DNA from 4 places in the Rhizobium sp. BK456 genome. Region 4 is predicted to be linked to each of the others. Evidence: predicted binding sites of a transcription regulator. Region 4 holds the regulator's gene; each other region holds the start of a gene.
The links. Region 4 encodes PhoB, which activates phosphate uptake and scavenging genes when phosphate is short. Its sites were predicted from a motif close to TGTCATNNANCTGTCAT; they were not measured.

Region 1: the regulator PhoB is predicted to act here: its motif matches at 1,819-1,835, upstream of FHX03_RS19255 (esterase-like activity of phytase family protein).
Region 2: the regulator PhoB is predicted to act here: its motif matches at 3,612-3,628, upstream of FHX03_RS26725 (alpha-D-ribose 1-methylphosphonate 5-triphosphate diphosphatase).
Region 3: the regulator PhoB is predicted to act here: its motif matches at 4,805-4,821, upstream of FHX03_RS28980 (DUF1045 domain-containing protein).

The regions. Positions count from the first base shown of each region.
Region 1 covers NZ_JACIAO010000006.1:303,338-310,903, reverse strand. Annotated here, with positions in the region: gene FHX03_RS19270 (SRPBCC domain-containing protein) at 1-193, opposite strand, end outside; gene FHX03_RS19265 (ArsR/SmtB family transcription factor) at 264-599, shown strand; gene FHX03_RS19260 (NAD-dependent epimerase/dehydratase family protein) at 702-1,697, shown strand; gene FHX03_RS19255 (esterase-like activity of phytase family protein) at 1,992-3,479, shown strand; RNA gene ssrS (6S RNA) at 3,609-3,767, opposite strand; gene FHX03_RS19245 (cell division protein ZapA) at 3,838-4,215, opposite strand; gene FHX03_RS19240 (DUF4164 domain-containing protein) at 4,344-4,619, opposite strand; gene tkt (transketolase) at 4,954-6,927, shown strand; gene gap (type I glyceraldehyde-3-phosphate dehydrogenase) at 7,009-7,566, shown strand, end outside.
Region 2 covers NZ_JACIAO010000011.1:93,498-101,063, forward strand. Annotated here, with positions in the region: gene FHX03_RS26710 (23S rRNA (adenine(2030)-N(6))-methyltransferase RlmJ) at 1-730, opposite strand, end outside; gene FHX03_RS26715 (molybdopterin-dependent oxidoreductase) at 812-2,950, shown strand; gene FHX03_RS26720 (NUDIX domain-containing protein) at 2,947-3,537, shown strand; gene FHX03_RS26725 (alpha-D-ribose 1-methylphosphonate 5-triphosphate diphosphatase) at 3,685-4,854, shown strand; gene FHX03_RS26730 (hypothetical protein) at 5,035-5,838, shown strand; gene purN (phosphoribosylglycinamide formyltransferase) at 5,950-6,621, opposite strand; gene purM (phosphoribosylformylglycinamidine cyclo-ligase) at 6,618-7,566, opposite strand, start outside.
Region 3 covers NZ_JACIAO010000013.1:63,827-71,392, forward strand. Annotated here, with positions in the region: gene FHX03_RS28955 (DapH/DapD/GlmU-related protein) at 1-436, shown strand, start outside; gene phnC (phosphonate ABC transporter ATP-binding protein) at 555-1,400, shown strand; gene phnD (phosphonate ABC transporter substrate-binding protein) at 1,488-2,393, shown strand; gene phnE (phosphonate ABC transporter, permease protein PhnE) at 2,459-3,418, shown strand; gene phnE (phosphonate ABC transporter, permease protein PhnE) at 3,426-4,769, shown strand; gene FHX03_RS28980 (DUF1045 domain-containing protein) at 4,912-5,607, shown strand; gene FHX03_RS28985 (alpha-D-ribose 1-methylphosphonate 5-triphosphate diphosphatase) at 5,621-6,760, shown strand; gene phnN (phosphonate metabolism protein/1,5-bisphosphokinase (PRPP-forming) PhnN) at 6,757-7,350, shown strand; gene FHX03_RS28995 (GrpB family protein) at 7,371-7,566, shown strand, end outside.
Region 4 covers NZ_JACIAO010000001.1:886,400-893,965, reverse strand. Annotated here, with positions in the region: gene pstA (phosphate ABC transporter permease PstA) at 1-391, shown strand, start outside; gene pstB (phosphate ABC transporter ATP-binding protein PstB) at 407-1,222, shown strand; gene phoU (phosphate signaling complex protein PhoU) at 1,267-1,980, shown strand; gene phoB (phosphate regulon transcriptional regulator PhoB) at 2,118-2,801, shown strand; gene FHX03_RS04690 (GcrA family cell cycle regulator) at 3,079-3,612, opposite strand; gene FHX03_RS04685 (aspartate aminotransferase family protein) at 4,038-5,237, shown strand; gene argF (ornithine carbamoyltransferase) at 5,274-6,188, shown strand; gene FHX03_RS04675 (Hsp33 family molecular chaperone) at 6,276-7,268, shown strand; gene FHX03_RS04670 (hypothetical protein) at 7,386-7,566, shown strand, end outside.

The DNA.
Region 1 (7,566 bases), on a different contig from region 4:
TTTCCGGCACGAGTTCGACCACCTCCACCTGGGCGTCCTTCCACCAGGTCACAGTGGTGCCCTTGACCAGCGGCGCGCTCGCCCCGCCGATCGTGGTGAAATAGCTGCTGAGCTTCTTCGGGTTGACGACAGCGTCGAATACCTCTGCGACGGGTCGGCCGATACGGCCTGAAACGCGGATTCCGAGAGACATGGTCCTTCTCCTCTTCTCCATTGTGTGAGTTTCCATTGTACTCGGCGCCATTATGTTATAAAAATATAACATGTCAAGCGAATCGACCGATGACCCCGTTTTCAAGGCGCTGGCGCATCATCGCCGGCGCGAAATTCTCGACCTGCTCAAGGATGGCCCCCGCACGACGGGGGCGCTTTGCGAAATGTTTCCGCAGATGGACCGCTGCACCGTGATGCAGCATCTGAAAGTGCTGGAAGAGGCCGATCTGGTCATCGCCAGGAAGGAGGGCCGCGAACGCTGGAACCACCTGAACAGCCTGCCGATCAAGCACATCCATGACCGCTGGATCAGCGCCTATGCCGGACACGCTCTATCGATCCTCGACCGGTTGAAAAACGATCTCGAAGGCCAGCCGGAACAATGATCCGGCCTGCAACTTTCCTGCACCCCCATGCATAATTTATGCGTTGCCTGGCAATCCCGGCCCTTATAGCCTCCGGCGCCGAAACACTGAAGAGACGGTGCGATGACGATATTGGTGACGGGAAGCGCTGGCCATCTCGGCGAGGCGCTGATGCGTAGCCTGAGAGGTGAAGGCCGGCCGGCGCGCGGCATCGATGTCAAGCCGTCGGCTTTCACCGACATGGTCGGCTCGATCGGCGATCGTGCTTTTGTCAGACAGGCGATGTCGGACATTCGCCACGTCGTCCATGCCGCGACCCTGCACAAGCCGCATGTGGCGACCCATGGAAATTGCGATTTCCTAGACACCAATGTCGGCGGCACGCTGAACCTGCTCGAAGAGGCGATCGCCGCGGACGTTGCAAGCTTCGTCTTCACCAGCACCACCAGCACCTTCGGTGCGGCATTGACGCCGGCCGCGGGCCAGCCGGCCGCATGGATCACCGAGGAGGTACTGCCGGTTGCCAAAAACATCTACGGCGTGACGAAACTCGCTGCCGAAGGCCTGTGCGAACTCTTCGCCCGCAAATCCCGCCTGCCGGTCGTCATTCTCAGGACCTCGCGTTTCTTCCCCGAACGCGACGATGATCCTGATATTCGCGGCGGCTATTCGGCAGAGAATGCACAAGCCAACGAGCTTCTTCACCGCCGCGTCGACATCGCCGATGTGGCCGGCGCCCATCTGCTGGCGCTCGATAAGGCACCGGCAGTCGGCTTCGGCCGCTACATCATCTCGGCCACGACGCCATTTTCGTCGGACGATCTCGCCGAGATCAGGCGCGACGCGCCTGCCGCCGTCGAGCGGTTGTTTCCAGGTGCGGGTACGCTCTATGCCGAGCGCGGCTGGAAGATGTTCCCGAGCCTCGGTCGCGTCTATGTCAACGCCCGCGCGAGGCGGGAACTCGGCTGGCAGCCGCGCTATGATTTTCGTTTCGTGCTCGATTGCCTCAGCGACAAAAGGGAATGGCGCAGCCCGCTGGCGCTCGATGTCGGCTCGAGGGGCTACCACGACGAGGTCTTCACCGAAGGACCTTACCCGGTCGATCAGGCAACGGCCTGAATTGCAGGCTCTCCCGCATAATTCCTTCAATCGGAACCGATTTAAAGATAAAATCATGCAGCACTTCAAAAGTGCTACAACGTCCTTAGCGCGTCCTTTCAGACGCGCGGCGCTGTAGGAGCGTCATCCAGATATCACGATCCCATCCTAGACCGTTAGCCGGGGATATGGGGGACGAGATCCAGGACGTGTTCTCTCTGCGGATCGATCCCAAGGCCGAGGGTGTCATTTGAAGCGGTGTCCAGCCTGCGGGCGGAAGCCGCTGCAGGAACGCTTTGACCGAGAGGGTATTTCATGAACAACGTCAAATCATACGCATCGCGGCTGTTTGCTGCGGTTCTCGCGGCATCCGCCGCCATTCCGGCCGCAGCAAGCGCGGAGAATTCCGCCACCGTCGGCAGCCTTACCTTCGTCAACAAGGGCCTGGTCGGCATCGGCCGCATCCCGGCCAATCAGCGCGACAAATTCGGCGAAACCTTCGGCTCCGGCTCCGGCATGGCGATCGATTCCGCCGCCTGGAGCCGCGATGGCGCCGGTTACAAGGGCACGCTCTACCTGTTGCCCGACCGCGGTTACAACGCCGTCGGCACCGTCGACTATCGGCCGCGCCTGAACACCATTGCGATCGGCCTGACACCGACCGCTCCGGGTGCGGCGCCAGAGAACGGCAAGGAGCAATCCGGGGTCGATGCGAAACTTGTCGATTCCACCCTGTTTGTCGATGACAAGGGCGGCGACATGACCGGCCTCGACCCGGAATCCGGCGTCCGCGCCGCCGCCGGCGACTTTCCGCCGCTGCCGCAGGCTGTAAACGGCAAGATCGCGCTCGACAATGAAGCCATCATCCACATGACCGACGGAAGCATGTTCGTCAGCGACGAATACGGCCCCTATATCTATCGCTTCGCAGCCGACGGTCACCTGCTCTCGGCTACCCAGCCGCCGAAGGCGCTGTTGCCGATGCGCAAGGGCGCGCTGAGCTTCGCCTCCAACAATCCCGGCCCCGGCGTATCCGCTCCGGATCCGAAGGACCCGGAGACCGGCCGCCAGAACAACCAGGGCCTTGAAGGCATGGCGATGGCGCCGGACGGCAAGTTCATCATAGCAGTGCTGCAGTCGGCAGCCCGCCAGGATGGCGGCGATTCCGGCTCGACCCGCCAGAATACCCGCGCCATGATCTATGACGCCGCCGATCCCGATCACCTGAAGCTGGTGCACGAATATGTCGTGCCGCTGCCGGTCTTCAAAGATGCCAAGGACAAGACGGTGATCGCGGCAGAAAGCGAAATCGTCGCCCTTTCCGACAAGACCTTCCTGATGCTTGCCCGCGACAGCGGCAACGGTCAGGGCCTGAAGGGCGACACCTCGCTCTACCGCAAGATCAACATCGTCGATCTCTCCACTGCGACCGATATCGCCGGCAGCAATTTCGATGCCGGCAAGCCGATCGCGCCGAAGGGCGTCGTCGATCCTTCGCTGACGCCGGCGACGCTGACGCCTTTCATCGACATCAACGACAAGGCCGAGCTTACCCGCTTCGGCCTGCACAATGGCGCACCGAACGACAAGAACAACCTGTCGGAAAAATGGGAAGCCATGGGTCTTGCGAGCGTTCTCGATCCGAACCTGCCGGACGACTATTTCCTGCTTGTCGCCAACGACAACGACTTCCTGACGCAGGATGGTTTCCAGGTGGGCGCAGCCTACAAGGCGGAGGGCGGCGCCGACGTCGACACCATGTTCCAGGTCTTCCAGGTCACCCTTCCCGGCTTGAGGAAGTAGCCGTACTCGACGAAGGGCGGACAGCCATTCAAAGTGCTACAGCGTCCTTTGCGCGTCTAGAAAGACGCGCGGCGCTGTAGCCGCCTTCGCCCGCTTGGTCCGGCGTCTTCGCTGAAGATGGAAGGGAAAGTGCGATCCACGGCAACCGATGGATGTTTACGATCCTGGGTGCCTACAAACGTAGGTGGGCGCCGTGTGTCCAGGCCCACGGGCCTGGCCAGGGACAGCTCCCTTTGGATCGAGTATGGCCCCAGGGATTGTGGTTCCTGTCGAGAGGCGCAGACCGCATCGCGATATATAAGGTCGTTTGCGCCGACGCGCCAGTGGCGGCTGCAAGTCGTCCTTATTTAATTGAAGATCAATTGAGTTCGGGGGCTGGCCGGCCGTTCAGCTTGTCGGTGATGCCGCGAATGCGGGATGAAACCTCGCTGAGCGCCGCCGCGAGGTTCTCCTCGGTGCGGGCAGTAGCGGCAAGCACCGTGTCGCGGTTGCCGCGCAAGGATTCGAGTTCGGATTCCAGCCCGGTGACGCGGCGCGTCAGCTCGGCAATCTCGTCCATGATCATGATACCGGCCATGACCGTAATCCTGAGATCGCCGATTTCCCCGAACTGCCCCTTGAGATGGCCGACATAGCGGTCGAAACGGGTGGCGAGATCGGTCAGGTGATCCTCCTGCCCTTCCTCGCAGGCCATGCGATAGGCTTTGCCGTCGATCGTTACCGTCACCTGCGCCATGCCAAACTCTTTCTATAAGAGCATGATGCCGAAAAGTGTGAGCGGCTTTCGGACGACGTCATGCTCTAACTCTTTCAATGAGAACAGGATCTAGATTTTGGGCCAACCTGGCCTGAAACCATCCTGTTCTAGCGATCCAGAACCGCCCGGATCGTTTCCATGGCCGTCACCAGCCGCCGCGATACCTCGCGGTTGACTTCCTCAAGCCGGTTGGCGCGGAATTCGGCCTCATCAAGCTCCTGCGCCAACCGGGAGCGATCGGCGTGCACGCGCCGCACCTCGCCCTCGATCTCGCCCTGCTCGCGCTCCCGCTCGACGCGCATGTCGACGGCGTTTTCGAGACTCGAAATCGCCTGTCTCAATTCGTTGAGCGCTGCTTCCATGGTTTTGCCTGTGGGCATCATGCCTTCCCGATTCCCGCGCAGGATACGCGAATCGGCACGCCGCGCCGGTCCTGCGATTTCAAAAAGGATATGCAGCTCGCCGACGGCCCGTCAATAAATCCTGTCACTTGCCCACCGGCCTATCTTGTGGATGAGCGGTTTAGAGATCCTCGCCCAGCAAGATTTGTCTTTTGTACAATCGCGCGATCAAATGTCAAAAATCGCGGCGACCCGCCCGGATTTGGTGTCCCATTTGTTGACTTGCTAGCGCCAACTGCTATGTGTCTGCCGCTTTCACTCGATGGTCTTGGAGGCTCTAGGCCATCCCCCGACACCCGGAACTTGCGGAAAAGCCATGACCTCTCCCGAACAACATGACCGGATGGCGAATGCGATCCGTTTCCTCGCCATGGACGCCGTCGAAAAGGCGAACTCCGGCCACCCGGGCATGCCGATGGGCATGGCCGATGTGGCGACGGTCCTGTTCACCAAATATCTGAAGTTCGATCCGAAGAAGCCGCATTGGCCGAACCGCGATCGCTTCGTGCTCTCGGCCGGCCACGGCTCGATGCTGCTCTATTCGCTGCTGTATCTGACTGGCTATCCCGACATGACGATCGAGGATCTGAAGCAGTTCCGCCAGCTCGGCTCGAAGACCGCCGGCCATCCGGAATATGGTCACGCCACCGGCATCGAAACGACGACCGGCCCGCTCGGCCAGGGCATTGCCAATTCCGTCGGCATGGCGATTGCCGAACGCAAGCTGCGCGAGGAGTTCGGTTCCGATCTTCAGGATCACTATACCTATGCGATCTGCGGCGACGGCTGCCTGATGGAGGGCATCAGCCACGAAGCCATCGCGCTCGCCGGCCACCTGAAGCTCAACAAGCTCGTTCTGTTCTGGGACAACAACTCGATCACCATCGACGGCGCCGTGTCTCTGTCGGATTCCACCGATCAGATCGCCCGTTTCAAGGCCGTTCACTGGAACACGATCGAGATCGACGGTCACGATCAGGCCGCCATCGCCGCCGCGATCGAAGCCGCCCACAAGTCCGACCGACCGACCTTCATCGCCTGCAAGACGATCATCGGCTTCGGCGCGCCCAACAAGCAGGGCACCCATAAGGTCCACGGCAACCCGCTCGGCGCCGAGGAAATCGCCGCCACCCGCAAGGCGCTGAACTGGGAATCCGAAGCTTTCGTCATCCCGTCGGACGTCCTGGACAGCTGGCGTGCAGCCGGCGCCCGCTCCGTCGATCTCGTCAACGCCTGGGAACAGGGTCTGGCCAAGGCTCCGGCCAAGGCCGAGTTCACCCGCCGTATGGCAGGCGAGCTGCCGGAAGGCTTCGATGCCGCGATCAGCACCTACAAGAAGAAGCTCGCCGAGACCAAGCCGACGGTTGCCACCCGCAAGGCTTCGGAAGACGCGCTCGAGGTCATCAACGGCTTCCTGCCGGAAACGCTCGGCGGCTCGGCCGACCTGACGCCGTCGAACAACACCAAGACCAGCCAGATGCATTCGATCACGCCGACGGATTTCGCCGGCCGTTACATGCATTGGGGCATCCGCGAGCACGGCATGGCTTCTGCCATGAACGGCATTGCGCTGCATGGCGGCCTCATTCCCTATAGCGGCGGCTTCCTGATCTTCTCGGATTATTGCCGCCCGCCGATCCGCCTCGCTGCGCTGATGGGCATCCGCGTCATTCACGTCCTGACGCATGACTCGATCGGCGTCGGCGAAGACGGTCCGACACACCAGCCAGTCGAACAGCTCGCCGGTCTGCGCGCCATCCCGAACCTGATGGTCTTCCGTCCGGCCGACGCCACGGAAACGGCGGAATGCTGGCAGATCGCCGTCAAGACGCACAATCGTCCTTCGGGCCTTGCGCTGACACGCCAGAACCTTAGCCCGGTCCGCACCGAATACAGCGAAAAGAACCTCTGCGAACAGGGCGCTTATACGCTGGCCGGCAATGCCGACGCCAAGGTGACGATCTTCGCCTCCGGCTCGGAAGTCGAAATCGCCGTTGCCGCCCGCGCAGCCCTTGAAGCCAAGGGTGTCACGGTGCGCGTCGTATCGGTTCCCTGCACGGAACTGTTCTTCGAGCAGCCGGACGCCTACCGCAAGGAAATCCTTGGCAACTCGCCGATCAAGATCGCCGTCGAAGCCGCCGTCCGCGAAGGCTGGGATGCTTTCATCGGACCGGAAGGCACTTTCGTCGGCATGAAGGGCTTCGGCGCTTCCGGCCCGGTAAAGGACGTTTACAAGCATTTCGGCATCACTGCCGACGCCGTCGTTGCGGCCGCGGAAGCAAAGCTTTAATGAGGGCGCCTTGAGGCGCTCTCCATCTCCTCAATTCCAGGCCCTTTCTATCGGGCTCTATTCTATCGGGAGTGAATGAACATGACAGTCAAGGTTGCCATCAACGGTTTCGGCCGCATCGGCCGCAACGTTCTCCGCGCTATCGTCGAATCCGGCCGCACCGACATCGAAGTCGTCGCCATCAACGATCTCGGTCCGGTCGAGACCAACGCCCATCTGCTGCGCTACGACTCGATCCACGGCCGTTTCCCTGCAACCGTAAAGGTCGAGGGTGACACGATCATCGTCGGCAACGGCAAGCCGATCAAGGTCACCGCGATCAAGGATCCGGCAACGCTTCCGCACCGCGAACTCGGCGTCGACATCGCGATGGAATGCACCGGCATCTTCACGGCGCGCGACAAGGCCGCCGCTCACCTGACGGCCGGCGCCAAGCGCGTCATCGTTTCGGCGCCTGCAGACGGTGCCGACCTGACAGTCGTCTTCGGCGTCAACCATGACCAGCTCACCAAGGAGCACATGGTCATCTCCAACGCCTCCTGCACCACCAACTGCCTGGTGCCGGTCGTGAAGGTGCTCGATGACGCCGTCGGCATCGACCATGGCTTCATGACGACCATTCACTCCTACACCGGCGAC
Region 2 (7,566 bases), on a different contig from region 4:
TAACGAGGCCTGAACCCGTCAATCCCGTGATGCCGCGGTCGCTGCGAACAGAAAGCTCGGCGCAGAGCATTTTCGGAATGTCGAGCGCCTGTAGCCTCTCGTGGAATTCTTTGATCGGCGCGCCCTTTTTCAGCGGATACCACAGGCAATAGGTGCCGCCTGGAAAACGGCGATAGGCCTTTTCCAGCCCCTCGGCCAGACGCTGATATTCGTCCTCTTCCTCGAAAGGCGGATCGACAAGCACGATGCCGCGTTTCTCCTTCGGCGGCAGATGCGCGCCGAGCGCCAGCCAGCCGTCGAGTTCGGTGATGCGCGCATGGTGGTCGCCCTCGAACAGCCGGTGCAGGCGGGCGAAATCCTCGGGGTGCAGCTCCATCGCCGACAGCCGGTCCTGCGGCCGGAACAGCAGGCGCGCCAGTTTCGGCGATCCGGGATAGAAGCGGACGCCGCCCTCAGGATTGAGTTCGCGGATGGCTGCAAGGTAGGGCTCCAGCAGTTCGGAAACCTGCGGTCCGAGATCGGCCTCCATCAGCTTGCCGATGCCGTCGAGCCATTCGCCGGTTTTCTGCGCTTCTTCGGAGGAGAGGTCGTAGAGCCCGATGCCGGCATGCGTGTCGAGGACGCGGAAGGCACCATCCTTTTTCTGCATGTAGCGGATCAGCCGCGCCAGCACGGCATGTTTCAGCACATCGGCAAAATTGCCCGCATGATAGATGTGGCGGTAGTTCATTTTCGCTGATGTCCGTATGAATTCGCGTCATGGGAAAGTTTGTGGCTTTTGGCCGTGCAAGGCTTGGAATATACAAATGCCATGAACATTGCGACCCCCATCCACGCCAAATCCCCGAAGCCGGACACCAGGGTAGGCCACACCGCCTGTCCGCACGACTGTCCCTCCACCTGCGCGCTGGAGGTCGAACTATCCGAGGACGGCCGCATCGGGCGCGTGCGCGGCGCCAATGATCATTCCTACACCTCGGGCGTCATCTGCGCCAAGGTCGCCCGCTATGCCGAGCGGCTCTACCATCCCGACCGCCTGATGCATCCCTTGCGCCGCGCCGGCGCCAAGGGGGCCGGGCAGTGGCAGCAGATTTCCTGGGACGATGCGCTGGATGAGATCGCCGAAGCCTTCGTGAAGGCCGAGGCGCGGGACGGCAGTGAGGCGATCTGGCCTTATTTCTATGCCGGCACCATGGGCTGGGTACAGCGCGACTCGATCGATCGCCTGCGTCACGCCAAGCGCTATTCCGGCTTTTTCTCCTCGATCTGCACCAACCCGGCCTGGACCGGCTTCACCGTGGCGACCGGCACGCTGCGCGGCCCCGACCCGCGCGAGATGGGCCGCACCGATTGCGTCGTCATCTGGGGCACCAATGCGGTGTCGACGCAGGTCAATGTGATGACCCACGCCATCAAGTCGCGCAAGGAGCGCGGCGCCAAGATCGTCGTCATCGACATTTACGACAATCCGACGATGAAGCAGGCCGACATGGCCTTGATCGTTAGGCCCGGCACCGATGCGGCACTGGCCTGCGCCGTCATGCACATCGCCTTCCGCGACGACCATGCCGACCGCGACTACATGGCGCGCTATGCCGATGATCCCGCCGGCCTCGAAGCGCATCTGAAAACGAAGACGCCGCAATGGGCCGCCGATATCACCGGCCTTTCGGTCGAGGAGATCGAAGCCTTTGCCCGCCTCGTCGGCACGACGAAAAAGACCTTCTTCCGCCTCGGCTACGGCTTCACCCGCCAGCGCAATGGCGCGGTCGCCATGCATGCGGCCGCCTCGGTCGCCACCGTGCTCGGCTCCTGGCAATATGAGGGCGGCGGCGCCTTCCATTCCAACAACGATATCTTCCGCATGAACAATGCGGAACTGACCGGCCGCTCGATGAAGGACGGCGATATCCGCATGCTCGATCAGTCGCAGATCGGCCGGGTGCTGACCGGCGATCCGGTGGCGCTGCGCCATCGCGGCCCGGTGACGGCGATGCTGATCCAGAACACCAATCCGGCCAACATCGCCCCCGAGCAGCGCCTCGTCAGACGCGGTTTTGCCCGCGACGACCTGTTCGTCGCCGTGCACGAGCAGTTCATGACCGAGACGGCGGAGATCGCCGATATCGTCATTCCGGCGACGATGTTCGTCGAGCATGACGATATCTACCGGGCCGGCGGCCAGAACCATATCCTGCTCGGGCCGAAGCTGGTCGAGCCGCCGCCGAGCGTGCGCACCAATCTCTTCGTCATCGAGGAACTGGCCAAACGCCTCGGCGTCGCCGATCGCCCCGGCTTCGGCTTTTCAGCCCGCGAAATGGTCGATCGCTTGCTGGAATCGAGCGGCCTGCCGGATTACGAGCATTTCCTCGAGCACAAATGGTTCGATCGCCAGCCGGCCTTCGAGGAGGCGCATTTCCTGAACGGCTTTGCTCATCCCGACGGCAAATTCCATTTCCGCCCGGACTGGATCGATCAGCCGGCGCCGAACAAGCCGCCGGCGGCGGTCGGCCTGCTCGGGCCGCATGGGGAGCTGCCTGCATTCCCCGATCAGGTCGATGTCATCGAAGTCGCTGATACCGACCATCCCTTTCGTCTGGCCACCTCGCCGGCGCGCAACTTCCTGAATTCGAGCTTCGCCGAGACCAAGACGTCGCGTCAGAAAGAGGGCCGTCCCGAGGTGATGATCAATCCGGCCGACGCTGAAGCCAATGGCATCGCCCACGGCGATCTGGTCCGCATCGGCAACAGCCGCGGCGACCTGCGCATCCATGCCCGCGTCACCACCGAGGTGAAGCCTGGCGTGCTGATCGCCGAAGGCCTCTGGCCGAACAAGGCGCATATCGATGGCGAGGGCATCAACGTGCTCACCGGCGCCGACCCGGTCGCGCCCTATGGCGGGGCGGCCGTGCACGATAACAAGGTCTGGCTTCGCAAGGACACAGCATGATGCAGCCGAAATCACGCGTGAAGATCGTCAGCACGGAAACGCTGTCGAATGGGTGGACGAAGCTCAGCAGCTATCTGCTCGATTACATCGACCGCAAGGGCGCGACCCAACGCTTGAAGCGGGAGGTCTACCATCGCACGCCGGCAGCCTGCATCCTGCTTTATGATCCCAAGCGCGACCTCGTCGTTCTCGTCCGCCAGTTCCGCCTTGCCGTTCATATCAACGGTGATCCCGCCTGGATGATCGAGGTGCCGGCCGGCCTTCTCGATGACGATCATCCCGAACAGGCGATCCGCCGCGAGGCGATGGAAGAAACCGGTTACCACCTGCGCGACGCGCGTTTCCTGTTCAAATGCTACACTTCGCCCGGCGCCATCACCGAAGTCGTCCACTTCTTCGTCTCGCTGATCGACAGCGCCGACCGCGTGGCCGAAGGCGGCGGCCTGGACGAGGAGCACGAGGATATCGAGGTTCTCGAAGTCCCGCTCGATGAGGCCGCCCAAATGATCGAAAACGGCGAGATCTTCGACGCCAAGACGATCATGCTGCTGCAATGGGCTCTGTTGAACAGGCATAAACTTCGATAGCGGATGCGCGGTCTCGGGCAAGCCCGCGGGTTGGCCTCAAGACGGTTTCGCGATCGCGGTTGTGGCGTTCGAAATTTCATACGTTTGTCACGAAGCGGTTCTATCCGCTGCGGTCTGTCAATCATCGATGCGATCAGGAGAAAGCCCATGTGGCTCAGCAATTTCACCCTCGTTCTGCCAAACGAGGTGGTGAGTGAAGGTTCCGTGCGGGTCGAAGACGGCGCCATCGCCGAAATCAGGCCCGAGCCGGTCGCCGGGGCTGCCATCGATGGAGGCGGGCGGCTGCTGATGCCGGGATTCGTCGATCTCCATGGCGACATGATCGAGCGAGAGATCGCGCCGCGGCCGAACGCGACGATGCCGATCGATTTCGGCATCCACGAACTCGACAAGAAGCTTGCCGCCGCCGGTGTCACCACCGCCTTTGCCGCCGTCTCCTTCGCCACCGAAAGTGTTTACGGTCACGTCCGCTCGCTGGAGACCACCTCGGCGGTGATCGAGGGCATCAACCGGCTGCGCGATGATCTGCTGATCGATCACCGCGTCCACGCCCGCTATGAAATCACCAATATCGGCGCCGCTGCCGCGCTCGAGCGCCTGCTGAATGCCGATCAGATCGACATGGTGTCGCTCACCGACCACACGCCCGGCCAGGGCCAGTACAACAACCTGCAGAGCTATATCCTCAGCATTTCCGAGCGCCGCGCCATCTCCGAGGAGATGGCCGCCGAGATCGTCGCCAAGCGCATCGCCATGCGCAATAACCCCGAAATCGAAGCCAAGCTGAAGGAGATCGTCGCGCTGTCGCTGAAGCACAAGCTCTCGCTTGCCTCGCATGACGACGACAGCGTCGAGAAGGTCGCCGAAATGCACGATCTCGGCGTCACCATCAGCGAGTTTCCGGTCACTGCACCCGCGGCCGAAGAGGCGCGCCGCCGCGGCCTCTGGACGCTGATGGGCGCGCCGAACGCGCTGCGCGGCCAGTCGATGTCGGGCAATCTCAGCGCGCTCGACGCCGCAAGGGCCGGCCTGCTCAGCGTCATCGCCGCCGATTATCATCCGGCCGCCTTTGTGCCCGGCATCTTCAAGCTCGCCGAGATGGTGGAAGGCGGCCTGCCTTCAGCCGTCGCCATGGCCACCGGCAACGCCGCCCGCTCCGCCGGCCTATCGGACCGCGGCGAAATCGCCATCGGCCAGCGCGCCGATTTGGTCGTGGTCGAGCGGGGCGACATCAACCGCATCCGAGCCACCTTCCGCGCCGGTCGCTTCGTCTACAGCGACGGCACGCTGCATCCCTTGCGGGCGCTAGCGGCTTAGTTTCAAGGCAGCTTGATTGTCAGAAGCACGTCTTGATCTCGCGTCGAGATGAAAGACTTGCAGGGCACCGCTAAGGCTGACAGTCGATGCTTCCCTATCTAAATTCAGTTCTAAGTTGCGCCAAGCCGCTTTGCTTCCTCGCGGTGTTAGTGATGATGTCCACTCGCAAGAGATGCCGCTATGGCAAACGGTGCAAGCAGATGCCGTGGATATGGCGAAAAAATGAGGGCAGGGGTGAACGTTGCGGTGCTTAGGCGGATGGAGACTGTGCTCGCCTCCGCAATGACGATATTTCGATTGAATAACCGGCAGCCAATGAAGCGCAGGTCTTTCCTGGTGTCACTTTGCGCATTGCCGCTCATGTCTTGTCAGGGTGAGAGTGCAACTGTTCGCTTCAAGGTCATCGCGTCCGCGATCGTTGATGGCCGACCGGTCGAAAGTTCCTCGGTTATGGAAATCTCGTATTCAAAGGTAACGCATAGCCTGATCGGAAACGGTGGCGCGACACAGCTCTATGGCGAGGCTTTGATTTTTGATCTTGGCGGCAAAGGTACAATTTACATCCTGCCAATCCAGCATGATCCCAACAACAGCCTTACCCAAGTTTACGAGGATGGGGTTCTTGCAACCTTGGGCATAAAGAATAGCATAGGCTCGCTGTCTGAAGCAGATTTTGTGGCCCTGCGGAGTGCAAAGGGACGGTATCCCTTCAAGTTGAAAACGAGCCGGCTGCCGGGAATTGTGTCGTTCAAGAACGAGGATGATCCAAAAACTATATTTGAGATTCAGCCGGGCGAAATTGGCCGATATTTTCCAGGTGTTCAATTTACGGGCCTCGATATAGAGATTACGACCGACCAGCTAACCTATAGATTGAGAAAACGGCTTCCCTGGCTCGATACCACAGTAGCACCGCGAAAAATATTTCCGCGCGATCCTCCAGGGGTCTCACGGCCCGAGATGCCTTGCCCTTTAGCTATATGATTACACCGGCCAGATTCTTTGGAGATGGAAGCCGATGATAGCGAGGGTTCTGCTCCAAAGCATCGGCTGCGGTAGTGAAACGTTGAGAAGGCCGCTTTGTGGCTCTGTACCCTAATCGCGGTTGCCGATCAGCGAAATCAGCTGGGCCCTTGGCGCAGCGGCCGAACCATCGGCACTGACGGCTTTACCGCCTTCCATCGCGACGCGCCCTTCGGCATAGAGCCGCAGCGCCTGCGGATAGATCTGGTGTTCAACGGTGAGCACGCGCGCGGCCAAGCTTTCGGCCGTATCGCCGGAAAGGATCGGCACGGCGGCCTGGCCGATCGTCGGTCCCTCGTCCATGCCTTCGGTGACGAAATGCACGGTGCAGCCGGCGATGCGCATGCCGGCGTCGATCGCGCGCTGATGGGTATGCAGGCCGGGAAACAGCGGCAGCAGGGAAGGGTGGATGTTGAGCATCCGGCCTTCGTAACGCTGAATGAAGGTCGGCGTGAGCAGTCGCATATAGCCGGCCAGGCAGAGGATATCGGGCGAAAGTTCGTCGAGTGCCGAAAAGATCGCCGCCTCATGCGCATCCTTGCTGGCATACTCCTTGCGGGGAAAGGCGTAGGTGGCGATGCCTTCGGCGGCCGCCTTGGCAAGCCCGCCGGCCTCCGCCTTGTCGGAGATCACGCCCACGATTTCGGCCGGGTAGTCGGCGGCTTTCGCCGCCGCAACCAGGGCCATCATGTTGGAGCCGCCGCCGGATATGAGGACGACGACGCGTTTGCGCGGCGTGCTCATACAGCAAGTGTGCCCTTATAGACTGTGCCGGTGGCACCTTCGTCGCGAGCGATCATGCGGCCGAGCGTGACGACGGTCTCGCCCTCGGCTTCGAGGGCGGCGGAAACGGTCGCGACATTCTCGCCGGCGACGACGACAATCATGCCGACGCCGCAGTTGAAGGTGCGCAGCATCTCCTTGGTTTCGACGCCGCCCGTCCTGGCGAGCCACGAGAAGACCGGCGGAACCTTGACGGCGGCAAGATCGATCTCGGCCGCCAGATGCTTCGGCAGCACCCGCGGAATATTTTCCGGGAAGCCGCCGCCGGTGATATGGGCGAGCGCCTTGATGGCGCCGGTCTCGCGGATCGCCTTCAGCAACGGCTTCACATAGATGCGGGTCGGCTCCAGCAGGGCTTCGCCGAGCTTCCTGCCTTCGGAAAATGGCGCCGGTGCGTCCCAGCCGAGGCCGGAGAGTTCGACGATCTTGCGCACCAGCGAGAAACCGTTGGAGTGCACGCCGGAGGAGGCGAGGCCGAGGATCACATCGCCCTCGGCGATATCGCCCGAGGGCAGCAGCTTGCCGCGTTCGGCAGCGCCGACAGCAAAACCGGCGAGATCATAGTCGCCGGAGGAATACATGCCGGGCATTTCGGCCGTCTCGCCGCCGATCAGCGCGCAACCCGCCTGCCGGCAGCCGGCGGCAATGCCGCCGACGATCGCGGCACCCTGGTCGGGGTCGAGCTTGCCGGTGGCGAAATAATCGAGGAAGAACAGCGGCTCGGCGCCCTGAACGACGAGATCGTTGACGCACATGGCGACGAGGTCGATGCCGACGCTGTCGTGATAATCGGCATCGATCGCGATCTTCAGCTTGGTGCCGACGCCGTCATTGGCGGCAACGAGAACCGGATCGGTAAAGCCCGCGGCCTTGAGATCGAAGAGCCCGCCGAAGCCGCCGATCTCG
Region 3 (7,566 bases), on a different contig from region 4:
TATCGCCGCCGCCGCGCGCATCAATGCCACCAATCATCCGACCTGGCGGGCGACGCTGCATCATTTCACCTACCGCGCCGCCGATTACTGGCCGGACGGCGACATGGAGGAGGACTTCTTCGCCTGGCGGCGCGCAAACCGCGTGACGGTCGGGAATGACGTCTGGATCGGCCATGGGGCGACCCTCCTGCCGGGCGTCACCGTCGGCAACGGCGCGGTGATCGGCGCCGGCGCCGTCGTCTCGAAGGACGTGGCGGCCTACTCGATCGTCGGCGGCGTGCCGGCTAAATTGATCCGCGAGCGCTTTCCGAAAGCGGTCGGCGAGCGTATGGACAGGCTTGGCTGGTGGGACTGGGACCATGACCTTCTGCGCCAGGCGTTGCAGGATTTTCGCAACCTGAGCGCGGAAGATTTTCTAGCGAGATACGGTGGATAAACCTCCGATATAGGCACGGAGAATTGTGACACGAACTACACAAATATGACATGCGAGGTTCATCAAGCGGGACTAATGCGATCCTGACCAAAGGACTGGATCGCAAGGGAAGAGCATGATGTTCGAGCTCAAGAATGTCACACGCCGTTTCGGAAAAAAGCTCGCCGTCGATTCCGTCACGCTCGCCATCCCGCAGGGCCAGATGGTCGGCATCATCGGCCGCTCCGGCGCCGGCAAGTCGACGCTGCTGCGGATGATCAACCGGCTGCAGGAGCCGAGCTCCGGCTCCATTCATTTCGCCGGCGTCGAGGTTTCCGGGCTTCGCGGCGGGGCGCTGCGCAACTGGCAGCGCGACTGCGCAATGATCTTCCAGCAGTTCAACCTGGTGCCACGCCTGGATGTCCTCACCAATGTCATGCTCGGCCGCCTTAACCACCGCTCGACGCTTCTCAGCCTCCTCAACATCTTCACCCGCGAGGAACGTGTGCATGCGATCGCAGCGCTCGAACGCCTCGGCATCGAGCAGACGGCGTTGCAGCCAGCCGGCACGCTGTCCGGCGGCCAGCAGCAGCGCGTGGCGATCGCGCGGGCGCTGATGCAGAACCCGAAGATGGTTCTTGCCGACGAGCCGATTGCCTCGCTCGATCCGCTGAATGCCAAGATCGTCATGGATGCGCTGCGCGATATCAACGAGCGCGAGGGCATCACCGTCATCACCAACCTTCATACGCTCGATACCGCCCGCAACTATTGTGAGCGCATCGTCGGCATGGCCGGCGGCTGTGTCGTCTTCGACGGCAAGGGCTCGGAACTGACCGCCGAGGCGGTGAAGGCGATCTACGGGACGGACAGGGATGGTGCCGGCATCGACGAAACGATGACCTCGACATCCATCAATCCGGCTCCCGAGCGGGCAGACAATCAATCCGCCGGCACCCAACCGCTGGCGCTGGCCGGCCTCTGAGCGAGGCGGCCGCGATCGAACGCCCGCGTCAAGGGCACACTTCTTCGTAACGGAAGACCGGGGGCACCGGTCAATAGGAGAGACGACATGTTGAAGAAAGCACTCTTTGCGGCAACGGCGCTCTTCGCGCTAGCCGGCGCTGCCCATGCAGCCGATCTCAAGGAATTCCGCATCGGCATTCTCGGCGGCGAAAACGAAACCGACCGCTTGCGCAACTATGCCTGCCTTGCCGACCACCTGAAGCAGGAATTCGGCTTCGAGAAGGTGTCGCTGTTCCCCGCCGCCGATTATGACGGCGTTATCCAGGGCCTGCTCGGCGGCACGCTCGACTTCGCCGAACTCGGCGCTTCCGGCTACGCAGCCGTCTCGATCAAGGATCCGAAGGCCGTTACGCCGATCCTGACGACGCAGCAGAAGGACGGCTCGACCGGCTACTACTCGATCGGACTGGCGCTCAAGTCCTCCGGCATCAAGACCATCCAGGACGCCAAGGGCAAGAAGCTCGGCTACGCCGATCCGGACTCCACCTCGGGCTATCTCGTGCCGCTGACCCAGATCCCGAAGGACACGGGCATGCCGAACGACAAGTTCTTCGCCTCGACCCAGTTCAACGGCGGCCATGAGAACAACCTTCTCGCCGCTTACGACGGCAAGGTCGACGTCGCCGTCGACGATTCCTCGGGCATCGGCGAATTCAAGGACGGCTACACCTCCGGCACCTTCCGCAAGGAAGTCGACAAGGGCGCCGTCGATCCGAACAAGCTGGTCGAAGTCTGGCGCTCGCCGCTGATCCCGAACGGCCCGCTCGTCGTTCGCAACGCGCTCGGCCAGGACTGGCAGACGAAGCTCGCAGCCTTCTTCACGGCTCTGCCTGAGAAGGATCACAAGTGCTTCGCAGCTGTCGAAGGCGGCGACTACAAGGGTTACGTCCCGGTCAAGCACGACTTCTACAATGCCGTCGTCGAAGTCCGTAAGGCTGCCATCGGCGGCTGATCGGCTTTTGGAATGCGGGGCGGCCGGAAACGGCCGCCTTTTATGTTTGATCGGGCGAGGCGTCCATGACTGTTGCCGATACACAGCCGCATATGCAGAGCACCAGGGAGATCCGCACCGCCTGGGAGCGGATGGTCGCCAGGCGCCGCTTCTACACCATCCTCGGCCTGGTTATTCTGATTGCGGCTTTCGCAAGCTCCGTTCGCTTCGCCGACGAGAGCAATGCCGGCCATTTCTTCGACCGCCTGCCGCATCTTTTCGATTTCCTGAGCTGGCTCATCCCTAAGGATTGGAACGACGTCTGGCGCGCGCTGTTCGACACTGCGAGCGTAAACGACAAGGGCGGCGAAGAATTCAATTTCGACAAGGGCCGCGTCTACGTCTGGGGCGCCTTCTATATCCCTGAATATTTCGAACTGATGATCGTGACGATCAACGTGGCGCTGATTTCGACGATCGTCGCCTTCATCTTTGCCGTTCCCTTGAGCTTCTTTGCCGCGCGCAATCTGACGAGTTCATGGCCGCTGCGCATCTTCACCAAGCGCCTGATGGAATTCCTGCGCGCCTTCCCCGAGATCGTCATCGCCGGCCTGTTTTCGGCGATCCTGTCGATCGGGCCGGTCGCCGCCATCATCGCCATAACCCTGCACACGATCGGCGCGCTCGGCAAACTCTTCTACGAGGTGGCCGAAAATATCGACATGAAGCCGCATGAGGGCATGAAAGCCGTCGGCGCCAACTGGTGGGAGCGGGTGCGCTTCGCCGCCGTGCCGCAGGTGCTGCCGAATTTCACCTCCTATGCGCTCTTACGCCTCGAGATCAACGTGCGTGCCTCGACCATTATCGGCGCCGTCGGCGGCGGCGGCATCGGCGAGGAGCTGAAGCTTTCGATCTCGCGTGGTTTCGGCGCCAAGACGATGGCGCTCGTTTTGATGCTGTTCGTGACGATCGTCGCCGTCGACCAATTCTCCGCATGGCTGCGCCGCCGCCTCGTCGGCGAGCACGCCTTCCTCCTGCAACATTGAGGCCGCCATGACGGTGATCGACGCCAACCGCATGCACGAAATCGAAGCGCGCTATCCGGAATATTTCCACCGCTCGTTCCGCCAGCGTTTCGGCGGGCTGATGATCCTAATCGCGACGCTGCTCTACAGTCTCTATGCCGTCTGGTTCTTCGACCTGCCCAAGCTTTTCGCCGAAGCCCATTGGGAACGCGTCGGCATTTATCTCAGCCAATGGGTGAGCTACGACGTTCAGCCGGAATTCCGCATCGAGGACGACGGCTCGATCGACATCCGCTATCCGCGCTTCTCGCCGCTCGGCGACAATCCGCATCCGGACTGGCTGGTCAACAATCCCGACGGCAGCATCACCGTGTCGATCAGCGGCACCAGCCGTACGGTCACCGTTTCGAAGAGCCAGACGGTCGTCACCGCCCACGGCATCACCGTTCCGGTCGATGTTTCGAGCGGTGCGCCTGAGGTGGTCGGACCAGTGCCCGGCTGGATGACCGTCTATAACGACAATGTGCTTGCCGATCTCGGATTTGCCGGTAATGTCAGCATCTCAGTCGACCGAGTGAAGATCCGCAAACGTTTCATCGGCTGGGCAAATTTCATCTTCGACACGCAGTCGTCCTTCTTCGACAAGCCGCTCGGCGAGGTCGTCGGCCTCATCGTCTCCGGGCCGCGCATCAAGCCCGACCAGTCCAACCTGTCGCTCGCCTTCGACGACATCTGGAACAACAGCGAATGGCAGCATGGCGACGTCTGGACCAAACTTTTCCAGACGATCGTCATGGCATTCCTCGGAACGCTGCTGGGGTCGCTCGCCGCTTTCCCGCTCGCCTTCCTGGCGGCACGCAACATCACGCCGAACCGGCTCCTCAATCAGATCCTCAAGCGTTTCTTCGACTTCCTTCGTTCGGTCGACATGCTGATCTGGGCGCTGTTCCTGACACGCGCCTTCGGGCCCGGCCCGCTTGCCGGCAGCGGCGCGATCTTCCTCACCGAGACCGGCACACTCGGCAAGCTCTATTCCGAAGGGCTGGAGAATATCGACAACAAGCAGCGGGAAGGCATCAAATCGACCGGCGCTCAAACCGTGCTGGTCCATCGTTACGGCATTATGCCGCAGATCGTTCCCGTCATCGTCAGCCAGACGCTCTACCAATGGGAATCGAACGTGCGTGGCGCGACGATTATCGGCGCCGTCGGCGCCGGCGGCATTGGTCTCAAACTCTGGGAGGCGATGCGCACCAACGCCAACTGGGAAAACGTCGCCTACATGGTCATCCTGATCCTGATCGTCGTCTTCCTTTTCGACGCCGCCTCGAACGCGCTGCGCCACCGGCTGATGGGCACGAAAACCCACTGATCCATCGGCTGGAAAGGCCGTGGCGGCGCTGCCGCCATCATCATTCTGTCACGGAAATCTTTTAGCCGGGAGCCTGCTTGCGGTTCGCCGCCAAATCACTGCACATTGCGCTCCCCGTTCGACGATCCCCAGGATAAAAGCCTTGCGCTACGCTCTCTATTTTTCGCCGCCGAAGGATGATCCCCTGACCGGCGCGGCCTCGCTCTGGCTCGGCCGCGATGCTTTCAGTGACGAGACCTATCCTGCACCGGAGCATGAGCGGCTCGGTGCGGCAGAGCAGTTCGAGCTGACTGCCGATCCGCGCCGCTACGGCTTTCACGCGACGATCAAGGCGCCGTTTTCGCTCGCCGCTTCGGTCACCGAGAGGGATCTTATGGCCGTCGTCGAGGAGTTTGCCGCGCGCACTGAAGCCTTCGAGATTCCCAAGCTGGTGCTCGGCCAGCTCGGCCGTTTTTTTGCCCTCGTTCCCGGTTCTGTTCATCAACCGCTTCAAGATTTCGCCGCGAAGGTGGTAAGATCCTTCGAACCGTTCCGCGCAGCGCTTACCGAGGCCGATATGGCGCGGCGCAACCCGGAGAAGCTCAGCGACAGCCAGCGCGCCAATCTGCAGCGCTGGGGTTATCCTTATGTGATGGAGGATTTCGGCTTCCACATGACGCTCACCGGCCAGGTGCCCGAGCCACGCGCCTCGGTGATGAAAACCATTCTGACCGAGCGTTTTGCCGATTTCACCGGCCGGCCGCTTACGATTTCCGGCCTCGCCGTCTTCACCGAGGAGACGCGCGGCGCCCCGTTCAAAGTTCATTCCTGGCTGCCGCTTTCCGGCGCCAAAAGCTGAAAGACCCGACGAGATGAGCAAAGAGACCGTGTTTTCCAACGCCCGCATCGTTCTCGAGGATAACATCCTCGCAGGCTCGATCCTCATTCGCGACGGCAAGATCGCCGACATTTCCGAAGGAAGCTCGGTAGCCGGCGAAGATTTCGAAGGCGACTATGTCATTCCCGGCCTCGTCGAGCTGCATACCGACCATCTCGAAGGCCATTATCAGCCGCGTCCCGGCATCCGTTGGAACAAGACAGCCGCGGTCCAGGCGCATGACGCCCAGATCGTCACATCGGGCATCACCACGGTGTTTGACTGCCTGCGCATGGGTGCGGATGAGGACGGCGGCTTCGAACATGGCGAGATGCGGGAAATGGCCGACGCCATCCAGTCGGCGGAGAAGGAAGGCCGGCTGCGCGCCGAGCATCTCCTCCACCTGCGCTGCGAGGTCTCGGCCGACAATGTGCTCGAACATTTCGGCGATTTCGAAAACGATCCTCATGTGCGGCTCGTTTCGCTGATGGACCATGCGCCCGGCCAGCGGCAGTTCCAGACGATGGACCAGTATATCTTCTACTACCAGAAGAAGCGGGGCCTGAGCGACGAGGTCTTCGCCCGTTTCGTCGCCAAGCGCCAGGCCGAATCGGCGCGAAATTCGACGCCGCACCGCAATGCCATCGCCAAGGTCTGTGCCGAACGCGGCATCACGGTCGCCAGCCATGACGATGCGACGCTGTCGCATGTCGGCGAGGCGATCGACAACGGCGTGCGGCTTGCCGAATTCCCGACCAGCTTCGACGCCGCCCGCGCCTCGCACGAACACGGCATGAGTGTGCTGATGGGTGCGCCGAACATCGTGCGCGGCAAATCCCATTCCGGCAATATCGCCGCCCGCGACCTCGCCGAGATGGGCGTGCTCGACGTGCTGTCCTCCGATTACGTGCCGCTCAGCCTGCTGCATGCGCCCTTCATCCTCGCCGATGAAGTCGAGAGCATTACCCTGCCGAAGGCAATCGCCATGGTGACGTCGACGCCGGCGCGCACCGTCAGTCTCAACGACCGCGGCCGGATCGCCACCGGGCTGCGCGCCGATCTCGTCCGCGTCCACCGTTCGCATGGCGTGCCGGTGACACGCTCCGTCTGGCGCCAGGGACGCCGTGTCGCATGAGCCCGTACGAACCCCATCCAGGAGCCGGAGCCGAACGCGGCATCATGGTCGTCGTCGTCGGGCCGAGCGGCGCCGGCAAGGACACGCTGATGAACCTTGCCGCCCGGCATTTCGCCGGCCGCGCCGACATTCATTTCACCCGCCGCGTCATCACCCGGCACCGCGACGCAGGCGGCGAAGACCATCTTTCCGTCTCCCTCCAGGGGTTTGCCGCCATGGAGCAGTCGGGCTCCTTCGCCGTTTGGTGGGAGGCCCATGGCTTGAAATACGGTATTCCAGCCGAGGTCTCGGTGGCATTGTCGCGCGGCCATGTCGTCGTCGCCAATGGTTCACGCTCGGCGCTTCACCGTTTCCAGTCCGCTTTCCCGCGGCTCAAGGTGATCAACGTCACCGCTCGCCCGGAAGTGCTCGCCAGCCGGCTGGAGGCGCGCGGGCGCGAGACGCATGAGGATATCATGGCGAGACTCGCCCGCGGGCCGCTGACGGTGCGCGGCGACTATGACGTGGCGGAGCTCGACAATAGCGGCTCGCTCGAAGAGGCCAAGCAGAAGATGGTCACGATCCTCGATGGGCTGCTCGCCGAGGTATGACCGCAATTGAGAGGAAGGGCATGCGCGCCATCAAAGTGGTCGGCTACGATCCTTCCTGGCCGCGGCTCTTTGCTGACATCGGCGCCGAAATCTCCATCCTGCTCGGCAATCTCGTGCTGTCCATCGACCATATCGGCAGTACCTCGGTGCCCGGGCTCGCCGCCAAGCCGAAGATCGACCTCGACGTCGTCACCATCTCCGACGACGTTCTGCCGA
Region 4 (7,566 bases):
CGCGACGCGCGCCGCGCTGCGCGCCGTGCCGCCGTCGATCCGCGCCGCAGCGCTTGGCCTCGGGGCCTCGAAGATGCAGATGGTATTCCACCATGTTCTGCCGCTCGCCATGCCCGGCATCCTCACCGGCACGATCATCGGCCTGGCGCATGCGCTCGGCGAAACCGCGCCGCTGCTCTTGATCGGCATGGTCGCCTTCGTCGCCAACGCGCCGACGACACCGCTCGATCCCTCGACGGCTCTGCCGGTGCAGGTCTATATGTGGGCGAACGAGGCCGAACGTGCCTTCGTCGAGCGTACTTCGGGTGCCATCATCGTCCTGCTCCTGTTCCTGATCGTCATGAACATGGGCGCCATCCTCTTGCGTCGTCGCTTCGAGCGCCGCTGGTAAACGGAGTTACAGATCATGAACATGTTGACGGAAGCTGCAGTTGAAAAGGCGCTGGATCAGAAGATGAGCAACGTCCCGTATAAGATGATCGGTCAGGATGTCTCGGTTTATTACGGCGAGAAGCGCGCGCTTTTCGATGTGAACCTGAACATCCGCGAAAACACCGTAACCGCGCTGATCGGCCCGTCCGGCTGCGGGAAGTCGACCTTCCTGCGGAGCCTCAACCGCATGAACGACACGATTGACGGCTGCCGCGTCGCCGGCAAGATCACCCTTGACGGCGACGATATCTATGATCCCGATATCGACGTCGTCGAACTTCGCGCCCGCGTCGGCATGGTTTTCCAGAAGCCGAACCCGTTCCCGAAGACGATTTACGAAAACGTCTCCTACGGCCCGCGCATCCATGGCCTGGCCAAGTCGAAGGCCGATCTCGACCAGATTGTCGAGACCAGCCTGCAGCGCGCCGGCCTCTGGAACGAGGTCAAGGACCGGGTGCATGAATCCGGCACCGGTCTGTCGGGCGGCCAACAGCAGCGCCTCTGCATTGCGCGTGCCGTCGCCGTCAGCCCTGAAGTCATCCTGATGGACGAGCCCTGCTCGGCGCTCGACCCGATTGCCACCGCCAAGGTCGAGGAGCTGATCCACGAACTGCGTGAGAATTATACGATCGTCATCGTCACCCACTCCATGCAGCAGGCCGCGCGCGTCTCGCAGCGCACCGCCATGTTCCACCTCGGCAATCTGGTCGAGGAGAACGACACCGATAAGATGTTCACCAATCCCGACGATCCGCGCACCCAGGACTACATCATGGGTCGCTTCGGCTGATTTTGGCGTCACCAAGCCTTCCCGTTATTCGAGGATAAAGCCCCATGGCATCGACACATATTTATTCTGCCTATGATGATGATCTGAAGTTCCTGTCCAGGCGGATTTCCGAAATGGGCGGCCTGGCCGAGCAGATGGTCGCCGAATCCGTCCGGGCGCTGGTCAACGGCGATACCGCGCTGGCCCAGAAGGTGATTTCCGACGACGTGATCCTCGATCACGCCGAGCGCGAAATCGGCGACAAGGCGATCGTCACCATCGCCCGCCGTCAGCCGATGGCCTCGGACCTGCGCGAAATCATGGGTTCGATCCGCATCGCCGCCGATCTCGAACGCGTCGGCGACCTCGGCAAGAACACCGCCAAGCGCGTCATCGCCGTGCAGAGTACCGGCGTCCCGCGCAAGCTCGCCCGCGGTCTCGAGCATCTGTCCGAGCTGGCGCTCGTCCAGCTCAAGGAAGTGCTCGACGTCTACACGACACGCGCCGCCGACAAGGCGAGTGCGATCCGCGAGCGCGACAACGAGATCGACGCGATGTACACCTCGCTGTTCCGCGAGCTCCTGACCTACATGATGGAAGATCCGCGCAACATCACCAGCTGCACGCATCTTCTCTTCTGCGCCAAGAACATCGAGCGCATCGGCGATCACGCCACCAACATCGCCGAGACCATTTATTACATGGCGACCGGAGCACAGCCGGAAGGCGACCGTCCGAAGGACGACAGCGCCAACACCGTCGGCGCGGTCACGGAATAACCGCCTAAACCAGACGATTGCGCGCGCGCCCATGTGGGGCGCGCGAAAAGGTCGCAGCCAATTTTTGTGAATTTGCGCAGGATGCATTGCTTAAATCACCCCCGGTTTAAGGATCATGCGCGAGGAGACCGACACGCATGATCCCGAGAGTTGCAGTTGTTGAAGACGAGGAAGCCCTGAGCGTGCTTCTTCGCTACAATCTCGAAGCTGAGGGCTTCGAGGTCGATACCATCCTTCGTGGCGACGAGGCCGAAATCAGGCTTCAGGAGCGCACGCCCGACCTTCTTATCCTCGACTGGATGCTGCCCGGCGTCTCCGGCATCGAACTTTGCCGGCGACTGCGCATGCGACCGGAAACCGAGCGCCTGCCGATCATCATGCTGACGGCGCGCGGTGAGGAGAGCGAGCGCGTCCGCGGATTGTCGACGGGCGCCGACGATTATGTCGTCAAGCCTTTCTCGACCCCGGAACTCGTCGCCCGCGTCAAGGCGATGCTGCGCCGCGCCCGCCCCGAGGTGTTGTCGACCGTGCTGAAATGCGGCGATATCGAACTCGACCGCGAAACCCACCGCGTCCACCGCAAGAGCCGCGAAGTCCGCCTCGGCCCCACCGAATTCCGCCTCTTGGAATTCCTGATGTCGTCGCCCGGCCGGGTCTTCTCCCGCTCGCAGCTCCTCGACGGCGTCTGGGGCCACGACATCTATGTCGACGAACGCACCGTCGACGTCCATGTCGGCCGCCTGCGCAAGGCGTTGAACTTCTCCAACATGCAAGACGTCATCCGCACCGTCCGCGGCGCCGGCTATTCGATGGAAGCCTGAGGGGTTTCCATCTTTTGTGCCGGTGTCGGCCCCTCACTCTAACCCGACCGGGGTCGAGCCACTCGTCTCGACCCGTCCTTCGGACCCCCTTAAACGGGGCGAGGAGACGTGTCCTACGTGACGTTGGAGAGGGACCGAGAGGTCGCGGCATATCCCCTTCGCCCCGCAAGCGGGGAGAAGGTGCCGGCAGGCGGATGAGGGGCAGCCACACCCAGCCCACTCGCATAAAAAAACGGGCCACTCGGCCCGTTTTCGAATTCTCTGCAATGTCGCCCGCTCAGCTCGCCCGCGCGGCGGCGCGGCGGCGTTCGTTCACCGGCTGGTAGGCGAGCTTCTGGTGATAGCTGCAATAGGGCGAGTTGTCGGGGGATTCGCAGCCGCAGAAGTGGAAGTCGTCCTTCAGCGGATCGCCGACCGGCCATTTGCAGGTGCGTTCAGTCAGTTCCGTCAGGCCGAGGCGGCGCGAGATCGGCACGACCACGTTGCCCTTCGGCACGTATTCCATTTCCTCGACCGTTTCGATCTCGATCTCTTCCTTCAGCATCGTCGCGCCCTGCTGGCGGGTAACGGTGCGGGTAGCGATCCGCGAGGCGTAGTTCGGTGCGCGCGGTGCCGATGTATTGCGTTTCGGCGTGCGCGCCGCGGCGGCCGTGCCGCCGGCCTTGGCGCGGCCGGGAAGGCTCAGCCGGTGAACCTTGCCGATCACAGCGTTTCTGCTGACACCGCCAAGTTGCGCCGCGATCTGGCTGGCGCTCAGTCCTTCGGCCCAGAGCTTCTTGAGTTTCTCGACCCGCTCGTCTGTCCAGTTCATGCCCTGTCTCCACCTTCTGCGTTGGTGATGGCAGAATCCCTCACCGTTGTCCCGGAAGCCTCCGAAACAAGAAACGCTTGATCAATTTTGGTGACTAGTTCCGCCGCATGCAGTCTAGTAATTGAACTTTAACCTAGTGTGAGCCTGACTCCGTGACAAGAGTCGCATGAATCAGGATGAATCGAATTCGGAGTTTTCCCCAACTTGCTTCCGCTGCGTGGCATTTCTGCAATATTGCCTGTTGAAGGCCGAAAACACCGCTGTACAAGCTTGCTGCATGCGCTAAGGGCGCAGTTTTGTTGACATTGCAGCGCGAAAAGGAAATAGTACCGCTGGCCGCCGCAAGGCGGCATTTTTGATTTTTCGGGCCTGGTTTTCTTAGCCGGAGTCCCATGTTTGACAACGCTGATCGGGAGACCCGCGCCATGGCTGAAGCCGCGCCGCTTTATGACACCTATTCTCGTGCCCCACTGCGGTTCGAGCGAGGCGAGGGCGTATGGCTGATCACCGAAGGCGGCGAGCGTTATCTCGATTTCGGCGCCGGCGTCGCCGTCACCTCGGTCGGCCATAGCAACCCGCATGTGGTTGGCGCGCTGAAGGAACAGGCCGACAAGGTCTGGCACCTCTCCAACATCTATGAGATCCCCGGCCAGGAGCGCCTCGCGAAGCGGCTGACGGACGCCACCTTCGCCGACAAGGTGTTCTTCACCAATTCAGGCGCCGAGGCGCTGGAATGCGCGATCAAGACGGCGCGCCGCTACCAGTTTTCCAAGGGCCATCCCGAGCGCTTCCATATCATCACCTTCGAAGGCGCTTTCCATGGGCGCACGCTCGCGACCATCGCTGCCGGCGGCCAGGAGAAATACCTCGAAGGCTTCGGCCCCAAGGCGCCGGGCTTCGATCAGGTGGCCTTCGGCGACATCGAAGCCGTCCGCGCCGCCATCACCGATGCGACGGCTGGAATTCTCATCGAGCCCGTGCAGGGCGAAGGCGGCGTCCGCCCGGCCACGCCTGAGTTCATGAAGGCGCTTCGCCAGCTCTGCGACGAAAACGGCCTGCTGCTGATCCTCGACGAGGTCCAGACCGGCGTCGGCCGCACCGGCAAGCTCTTTGCTCATGAATGGTCGGGCATCACGCCCGATATCATGGCGGTCGCCAAGGGCATTGGCGGCGGTTTCCCGCTCGGGGCCTGCCTTGCGACCGCTGAGGCCGCCTCCGGGATGAAGGCCGGCACGCACGGCTCGACCTATGGCGGCAATCCGCTCGCAATGGCCGTCGGCGGTGCCGTGCTCGACATCATCCTCGCCGATGGCTTCCTCCAGCAGGTGCGCGACGTAGCACTCGTCTTCCGTCAGGGACTGGCCTCGCTGAAGGACCGCTATCCCGATGTGATCGAGGATATCAGAGGCGAGGGGCTGCTGCTCGGCGTCAAGGCGGCGGTTCCTTCAGCCGAACTGCTGCAGGCGATCCGCGCCGCGCATCTGCTCGGCGTGCCCGCCGGCGACAACGTCATCCGCCTTCTTCCGCCCCTCGTCGTCACCGCCGAGGAAGCCCGCGAGGGCCTTGCCCGCATCGAGCGCGCCGCCGAGAGCATCCGCGCCTCCAAGGTCAAGAAGACGGCTTGAAAGGATTGCGCCTGCGGGCGCACGACAGGTAAGAACATGGCTCCTAAACATTTCCTCGACCTTTCGGCGGTCACCTCAGCCGACCTCAGAACCATCATGAACGATGCGCTCGCCCGCAAGCAGGCCTTCAAGGCCGGCAAGGGCGACAAGCCGCTCGCCGGCAAGATGCTGGCGATGATTTTCGAAAAGCCGTCGACCCGCACCCGCGTCTCCTTCGATGTCGGCATGCGCCAGCTCGGCGGTGAAACGCTGTTTCTATCAGGCACCGAGATGCAGCTCGGCCGCGCCGAGACGATCGGCGACACCGCCAAGGTGCTGTCGCGTTATGTCGATGCGATCATGATCCGCACCACCGAACATTCCAGGCTGAAGGAGCTTGCCGAGCATGCGACCGTGCCGGTGATCAATGCGCTGACGGATGACACCCATCCCTGCCAGATCATGGCCGATATCATGACGTTCGAAGAGCACCGCGGCCCGATCAAGGGCAAGACCATCGCCTGGACCGGCGACGGCAACAATGTGCTGCATTCGCTGGTCGAAGGGGCGGCGCGTTTCGGCTACCGCATGAACATGGCCGTGCCCCTTGGTTCGGAGCCCAAGGATCACTATCTGAACTGGGCCCGCAATGAGGGCGCCGAAATCATGCTCTGCCATGATGCCGACCGTGCGGTCGACGGCGTCGATTGCGTGGTGACCGATACCTGGGTCTCCATGAATCAGGAACATCGGGCCCGGGGTCACAACGTCTTCCAGCCTTATCAGGTCAACGCGGCCTTGATGGCCAAGGCCGGCAGCGATGCATTGTTCATGCATTGCCTGCCCGCGCATCGCGGCGAGGAAGTGACGGACGAGGTGATCGACGGCCCGCAATCCGTGGTCTTCGATGAGGCGGAAAACCGTCTTCATGCGCAGAAGTCGATTCTTGCTTGGTGCCTGGGCGCGATCTGAACCACAATCGGACGCCGCGTGTGAAAACGCGCGGCCGCGCGAGCGAAGGGCACCCTGTCCTTTCGCTTGAAAACTAGGAGTGAATCCATGGCAGAAGCTGCAGCCGCCCTCGGCCAGTTCGATTTCGCCGGCGATGACCATGTCGTCCCCTTCCAGGTGGAGGGTCTGGACGTGCGCGGCCGCGCCGTCCAGCTCGGCCCGATGCTCGACGCGATCCTCGAGCGCCATCATTACCCCGCACCCGTCGCCCGGCTGCTTGCCGAAGTCGTGGTGCTGACGGTGTTGCTCGGCACCTCGCTGAAATTCGACGGCAAGTTCACCGTGCAGACCAAGGGCGATGGCCCGGTCGACCTTCTCGTCGCCGATTTCTCGACGCCGGAAAATGTCCGCGCCTATGCCCGTTTCGATCAGGCGTTGCTCAACAAGGCCATTGAAGCTGGGGAAACCGAGCCGGAGCAGCTGCTCGGCCGGGGCGTGCTCGCCTTCACCATCGATCAGGGCAAGTTCGGCCAGCCCTACCAGGGCATCGTCGAACTCGACGGCACCTCGCTCGAGGACATCGCCGGCGTCTATTTCCGCCAGTCGGAGCAGATCCCGACGCGCGTACGCCTGGCCGCGGCCGAACTCTTCGACCGCGACGATGCCGGCAAGCCGCGCCATCGCTGGCGGGCAGGCGGCCTTGTCGCCCAGTTCCTGCCTGAGGCGCCGGAGCGCATGCGCCAGCCGGATCTCCACGGCGGCGACGGCGACACCGGCGGCCGCCCGCATGGTGAGGACGACGCCTGGACCGAAGCCCGATCGTTGGTCGAGACCATCGACGCCGATGAATTGACCGACCCGCTGGTTGGCACCGAGCGGCTGCTGTTTCGCCTGTTCCACGAACGCGGCGTCCGCGTCTACGAACCGCGGGCGGTCTTCGACCGCTGCAGCTGTTCGCGCGACAAGATCAAGGGCGTGCTGAAAGGCTTTACCGCCGAGGAGATCGAGGCCAGCCAGGAAGACGGAGAAATCGCAGTCACCTGTGAATTCTGCTCGACCACCTACCGCTTCGAGCCGGCCGAACTTCAGCCGGCCGAATAGGCGCGGTTGAGCACGCACAGAACGAATACAAAAGATTAGCGATGATGCAGCACGGTGACTCGACTTTCGGTAGTCACTGTGCACCAATTATCCAATTGGTTCGGGGATGGGGACTTCATGCGTATTTTTTATGTCGTAGTCGCACTCATGGCTGCGATGCCACGAATTGGCTTGGCTGATGATAAGGCAATCCAATGGAAAGAGGTCGGGGGCTGGACCGTGGCTGTCGACCCGACTTTAGACAATGGCTGTTTTGTTCTGACTTCCTTTGATGATGACACCATTTTTCGTCTCGGTT